DNA from 3 places in the Alkalinema pantanalense CENA528 genome. Region 1 is predicted to be linked to each of the others. Evidence: predicted binding sites of a transcription regulator. Region 1 holds the regulator's gene; each other region holds the start of a gene.
What was found. The regulator NtcA, encoded in region 1, controls nitrogen genes in cyanobacteria. The targets are predictions, from matches to a motif close to TTTGTANNNNNNNNTACAAA.
Positions count from the first base shown of each region.

Region 2: a site for NtcA is predicted at 1,538-1,557, ahead of hpf (ribosome hibernation-promoting factor, HPF/YfiA family). Genes of this name have one in related genera too.
Region 3: a site for NtcA is predicted at 1,274-1,293, ahead of glnT (type III glutamate--ammonia ligase). Genes of this name have one in related genera too.

Region 1 is NZ_JBLZFX010000010.1:10,637-12,909, reverse strand. Features, by position in the region: gene ACN4EG_RS05300 (DUF3084 domain-containing protein) at 1-284, opposite strand, end outside; gene ntcA (global nitrogen regulator NtcA) at 478-1,116, opposite strand; gene fabI (enoyl-ACP reductase FabI) at 1,797-2,273, shown strand, end outside.
Region 2 is NZ_JBLZFX010000061.1:1,990-4,262, forward strand. Features, by position in the region: gene ACN4EG_RS17970 (MGH1-like glycoside hydrolase domain-containing protein) at 1-992, shown strand, start outside; gene hpf (ribosome hibernation-promoting factor, HPF/YfiA family) at 1,129-1,455, opposite strand; gene ACN4EG_RS17980 (bifunctional acetate--CoA ligase family protein/GNAT family N-acetyltransferase) at 1,629-2,273, opposite strand, start outside.
Region 3 is NZ_JBLZFX010000003.1:40,078-42,350, forward strand. Features, by position in the region: gene ACN4EG_RS01500 (fatty acid desaturase family protein) at 1-133, shown strand, start outside; gene ACN4EG_RS01505 (alpha/beta fold hydrolase) at 177-1,190, shown strand; gene glnT (type III glutamate--ammonia ligase) at 1,300-2,273, shown strand, end outside.

The DNA.
Region 1 (2,273 bases):
GCTTGATCTAAATCAGTATTCGCGCGCCGGAGTCGCCGCTGAATCACCTCAAAGTTGAGAATCATGTCGCGAAATTGTCGATTCGCCAGCAACAAAATGCCCAACGTAGAAGCTGAGATGAGAATCCCAGTCAAAATTGTGACAACAACGGCAGTTTTCTTTGGACGGAGATTAAACAAACTCAGACGCGCTTTGCCCACTCGGGTTCCAATGCGATCGCCCAGAGTGGCAATGACACCCCCTAAGATCAACACCGCCAAAATCAGGATATACCCGCTAGACATTACAACCCCACCACACCTGCCGCTGGACTAAAGAGGTTTCCAAAACGGCTTCTACCAAAGACTATAGTCAGTCTAAAGCCTATTGAACGTTCTAACAGGACTGTTCTGTACGGAGTCTTTGGAAAACAAGCTTCTCCGCAGGGAGCAATCCGTTGGCTCGGAGCACCGAAACGATGGATGTTAGGTGAAAGATTTAGGTAAACTGCTGACTCAGCATGACGGGATTATGAACTGTGATTTTCTTTTTGTGAATGGAGATCATTTCATCCTGGCGCAAATCGCCCAAAAGTCGAGTTACCGTCACACGGGTCGATCCGATCGCTTCCGCGATGGCCTGGTGGGATAGCTTGAGATCGATCGTGATCCCGTTTTGTCCCGGCACCCCAAAGTCTCGGCAGAGAATCAGCAGGAAACTCACGAGTCGGGATCCCATATCGCGGTGGGCCAAGGTTTCGATCATCATCTCCGTTTGCAAAATCCGGGACGATAGACCCTTCAACATCCACATCGACAGGTCAGGATTTTCTTTGAGCGCCTTTTCCACCTGTTCGATCGGCACCGACAGCAGTTCCACGGGGGTAAAGGCCACCGCGTGATAGAAGCGATCGGCTTTTTGCCCAGTAATTAGCGACAAAACCCCGAATACACTGTTTTCCCGCAGCAGCGCGACAGTGATTTCTTCCCCCGCTTCATAGACCCGAGACAGCTTTACGGCTCCTTTCTGGAGAAAATAAACTCGTTCAGCAGGATCACCCGGAAAGAAGATTGTCTTACCCCGCTCGAAGGTTTCCACCATCGGCGGATAAGCATTTCCACCCATTTGGCGGAACATTGATGCGAGCGACTTGTCTGGGCTTATTACCATCTTCCCCGTTCCTAACGCCGTTCTACGGAAAGGCCAGTAGAGTTAGCTAACTATACAATCAAGGGGTCAACGTTCAAGAGATCTGCTCAGAGATTAATTCCGATGAGAATTATTTCTATAAGATTCACTCTGTGAGCAATTGTTGACTTGAGAACAATAAAACCTACCGATCGAGGAGTTTTTGTAGCAAGAAATACACTCCGCCATGCTTTCTAATAAGCTTGTGGGCAATTTAGCTGAGCCAGAGCCTTCAACGTGGAGCTTTTTGGGAACTAGCATTGGTCTAGGTTCGCTCTGGGTTGAATCAGGAAGCTGCATCTAGATGAATGACGCTCAATCTGACTAGGTTTATCTGAGTGAAGTCCATAGGATGACGAACGATGGCGAAAACTTGTGCTGATTTACACTTGGCATTCTTGTCACAATTCCCCTTGTCACGCTGAGATTGTCAATATCTTACTCCCAAGTTTTGGCCCCCGCACAATTTTGTCCAGCCAGCTAATCTCTACTCAAGGCTGGGCTTTGAGCGACCCAGACAGCGACGATCGCCTCGCACTACCACAATGGCCGGAAATCTCCCCAGGGTTGCCTATTCCATGGCTGCCCATCTTTGAGTATTCTCATAAATGCTCTCAACGTACATGGCTATGCTGAATCTGAGTGGAAAAAACGCCCTGGTCACAGGAATTGCTAACGATAAGTCGATCGCCTGGGGCATTGCCCAGCAACTCCATAGGGCCGGAGCCAACATTGGGGTCACCTATCTGCCGGATGATAGCGGCAAGTTTGAGAAAAAGGTGCGGGATCTGACCGAACCGTTGAGTCCTAGCCTGTTTGTGCCCTGTAACGTCCAGAGCGATGAGCAAGTTCAAGCCACCTTTGATGCGGTGAAGGAAGCTTGGGGACGGCTAGATATTTTGATTCACTGTCTGGCCTTTGCCAACAAGGAAGAATTGAAGGGCAACTTTAGTGCCACCAGTCGGGAAGGCTTCAAGCTGGCCCTGGATGTTAGTGCCTACTCGTTAATTCAGATGGCGGGGGCGGCCAAACCCTTGATGACCGAGGGCGGTAGTATTGTCACCCTGACCTACTACGGTGGCGTGAAGGTGATTCCTAACTACAAC
Region 2 (2,273 bases), on a different contig from region 1:
TGTATTGCCTGAATATGCTGACGATCGCCCTAGAACTCGCCAAGACCAATCCTGTTTACGAAGACATTGCCACAAAGTTTTTTGAGCATTATCTCTACATTGCCGATGCGATGAATCGGATTGGTGATATGGAAGTTTCGCTCTGGAATGAGGAGGATGGGTTTTACTATGATGTTTTGCATTTACCGGACGATCGACAAATTGAATTAAAAGTTCGATCGATGGTGGGTTTAATTCCATTGTTTGCCGTGGCGACGCTAGAACCTGAGACCTTGCAGCAATTGCCGAATTTTAAGAAACGCTTGGAGTGGTTTATTCAGCATCGATCCGATCTGCGCCGCAATGTGGCCTGTATGGAGACGCGCGGTGTGGGGGCACGGCGGTTGCTCGCGATCGCGTCTCAGGATAAGCTCCAGCGTATTTTACAAAAAATGCTGGATTCTTCCGAGTTTTTGAGTGACTTTGGGATTCGTGCGGTTTCGCGCTTCCATGGGGAAAATCCCTATATTTTCTATGCCAATGGTCAGGAATGCCGTGTGGACTATGAACCTGCCGAATCTAGTAGCGGTTTATTCGGCGGTAATTCCAATTGGCGTGGGCCGATTTGGTTCCCAGTTAATTTCCTGTTGATTGAATCTTTGCAAACGTTCCATCGCTATTTTGGGGCTGAATTTCAGGTGGAATGTCCGACGGGATCGGGCCAGTGGATGAATCTTCAGGAAGTGGGGAGGATGCTATCCCAACGGTTGACGCAAATTTTTCTGCGCAATGATGCTGGCGATCGTCCCGTATATGGGGGGAGTGCGATCTTTCAAACCGATCGCCATTGGCAAGATTTCATTTTGTTCTATGAGTACTTCCATGGGGATAACGGTGCTGGGATTGGCGCGAGTCATCAAACGGGCTGGACAGGATTGGTGGCAGCGCTGATTCAGCAGTTGGGAGAATGGGATAGGATCTCTGATCAGGCTATGGCTGATTTAGTTCGCTGAAACTGGCGTTGATTGTAGATGATACGGTAAAGCCGATCGTTGAATGAACGATCGGCGGGTTAACTCTAAATCAAGTCTTTAGGAGAAATGCTAATGCATAATGTAATGCGAGAGACAGTTTTAGAATCTTGGAAAATTAAGGCTGACGTAGGGCTACATAGTCTTGAAGTTGCCTCTTGGCGGCGTCAAAGGAATCTCTAATCGCAACGTAAAGATCTTCGTGGGAATGATTAGCGTCGGAATTACGATTGACAATGATTTCCTTGCCGGGAACTGAAAGATCGATGCGCACTTGGTAGAGATTACCTTGCTGATGGCGGCCTGCTGTGCTTTCTAGGGTGACTCGACAATTAGTAATGCGATCGAAGAACTGGGTGAGTTTCTCTACTTTTTCTTGAATGGCAGTTTCGATCGCGGGAGTAACGGAAAAGCTACGGCTGATGATTTGAAGCGGGATTTGCATAATTTACTCTCTCCGGTCGAGTCGAGTAACTTCTTTGTATGCTTTTAGAGTAAGACGCAAAGTTGAGGAACTTGTGAAGGGGATTGTAGTCTTTGTAACAATTGGTAACGAGGGATTGAGTGCGATCGGGTCAGCGCTGCCCAGATTCCCTCGCTTTCCTTTGATAGCGACGATTAAGCCTGGAGCGCGATTTCCGCTTCAATGACGCTGGGCTCGGCGGTTCTGCGCAGTTGAAAGCCGAGTTTCTCGCACACATGTTGCATATCCCGATTTTCGCTGAGAATGGTGGCCCGAATCCAATCTAATCCTTCTGCCTTGCCAATCTCGATTAATCGACGCAAAATTTCGCTGCCTAAACCATGGTGTTGATAGCGATCGCTGACGAGTAACGAAAATTCGGCTTCGTTGATGCCGTGCTGCTTGCTGAGACGCCCAATGGCTAAAATTTCCCGTTGTTCCGTTTCGGGATTTTGGTAATCAGCTACTAGCGCCATTTCCCGATCGTAGTCGATGCAGCATAACCGTAATAGCCGTTCATGGGCAATGCGTTGACTCAGTTTAATTAAATGGAAATAACGCAGATAGACACTCTGTTCTGACAGTGTTTTGTGGAACTGAATCAGCAACGGTTCATCCTCTGGTCGGATGGGGCGAATGGTGACGGTTGTGTTGTCGTTAAGGTGCCAGAGGGAGCAATATTGTGTGGGATAGGGGCGAATGGCGGGTTTAGCGATCGAGGTTTGGGGCGTGGCGCGATCGTGGAGCACAACCCGTCCATCCAACGCCATTAACGTATTTCCGTGGGCTAGGAGCGGATT
Region 3 (2,273 bases), on a different contig from region 1:
CTGCCCCTCCCTACCCTTCCACGCCCTCAGCAAAGCCCACGAGCAGCTACGATCGCACCTACAGCACGTTGATTCAGGCTACACCACCGTTAACCGGAACATCATTCAAAATCTGGGCCACCTGCCCCAATAGCCCAACCTAGCCCCCGTGCGATCGGGATTCTTCCCCCTACCCCATGACAGAACTGCTGAAGCTAACAGATTTTCCATTGCAATGTGGCGTAGTTTTGCCGGAAGTTTGCCTAGCCTACCAAATCTATGGCGAATTCAATTCCCGCAGCCATCCCACCAACGTCATTCTCTATCCCACATCCTACGGAGCCCAGCATCCTGACTTAGATTGGTTAATCGCCCCCGACAGCATTCTCAATTCCGACCAGTACTGCATTGTCATGGTCAACATGCTAGGTAATGGTATTTCTACCTCACCTAGCAATTCCGAACACTGCGGTTTAGCAGAACAAAACTGTTGGTTTACCCATTGGGATAACCTCCGTCTTCAGGCCCACTTAGTATTTAATCACCTGGAAATCCCGCAGCTTGCCCTGGTCTACGGCTGGTCAATGGGCGCACAGCAGGCTTACCACTGGGCCGCTTGCTATCCCGATCGAGTCGAACGGATTGCCGCCCTCTGTGGTACCGCCCGCACCACAGAACACAACCAGATTTTTCTGCAAAGTTTGCGCCATGCCCTCACCAGTGACCCCACCTGGACAGGCAGCAGCTTTGACGGCGTACCCGATCGAGGCTTGCAAACCTTCGCCCGCATTTATGCCAGTTGGGCTGCCTCCCAAGCCTTTTACCGCGATCGACTCTACCTGCCCCTTGGCTACTCATCCTTAGAAGATTACCTGCTGCGGGGCTGGGAAGCGGGCTACCGAAAACGCGATCCGCGCAACCTAATTGCAATGATTGATACATGGCTGCGTTGCGATGTCAGCGATAATCCCCTATATCACGGAGATTACCTGGCGGCCCTCGCAGCCATTCAAGCTAAAACCCTCGTGATGCCTGGAACCACCGACCTCTACTTCACCCCGGAGGACTGTCACGCAGAAGCCAACTTAATCCCCAACGCGCAATATTTACCAATTCCCTCCCTCTGGGGTCACCGAGCAGGCAATCCCTACCAAAACCCCCAGGATGCAGCGTTCATTCGATCGGCCATTGCTGAATTATTAGCAGATTGATTTAGCATTAATTTGCCTGCATTGGCAAAAACGTAATCCATAGCGATTCATCATTCCTCCCAGAGCCACTGTTTATTTCTTTGTTTATCTCTTAGGATTCAACGCAACCATGGCATTGTCGGAATTGGCAAAAACCCAGGGCATTCGTTACTTTCTGATTTCCTTTACGGATCTATTCGGGGTGCAGCGATCGAAGCTAGTTCCTGCCGCCGCGATCGATCAAATTGCCGCTGAAGGAGCCGGATTTGCTGGATTTGCGGCCTGGTTAGACATGACGCCCGCCGATCCTGATATTTTGGCTATTCCCGACGCCGATCGGTTGATTCCATTACCCTGGCAGCGAGATGTCGCTTGGATGCCAGCGGACTTGTACTGGAGCACCGGAGCCGCAATCGCCCAAACCCCCCGCCTCACCCTCAAGCGCGTATTGGCCCAGGCCGATGCCCTAGGCTACAGCGTCAAAACCGGGGTGGAATGCGAATATTTTCTCCTGCAAGCCGACGGCGAACACCTCTCCGACCCCTACGATCGGGCCGCCAAACCCTGCTATGACCAACAGGCTCTGATGCGGCGCTATGACGTCATTGCGGAAATCTGCGACGCCATGCTGGAACTGGGCTGGGAGCCCTACCAAAATGACCACGAAGATGCCAACGGCCAGTTTGAAATGAACTGGAAATATGCCGATGCACTGGTCACTGCCGATCGCCATGCCTTCTTTAAATACATGGTCAAGTCGATCGCCCAAAAGCACGGCTATCGCGCCACCTTCATGCCCAAACCTTTCTCGGATTTGACGGGCAACGGCTGCCACACACACCTATCCGTTTGGGATCGGGCAGGTACCACCAACTTCTTTGACGACGCTCAGGGAGAACTGGGGCTGTCTCCCTTGGCCTATCAATTCATCGCGGGAGTACTGCATTCCGCCAGTGCCCTTTGTGCCCTTAGCAACCCCACCGTGAATTCCTACAAACGCCTCAATGCGGCCACACCCCACTCCGGTGCAACTTGGTCGCCCACAACCATTACCTACGGCGGCAACAACCGCACCCACATGATTCGCATTCCCGATCTCGGACG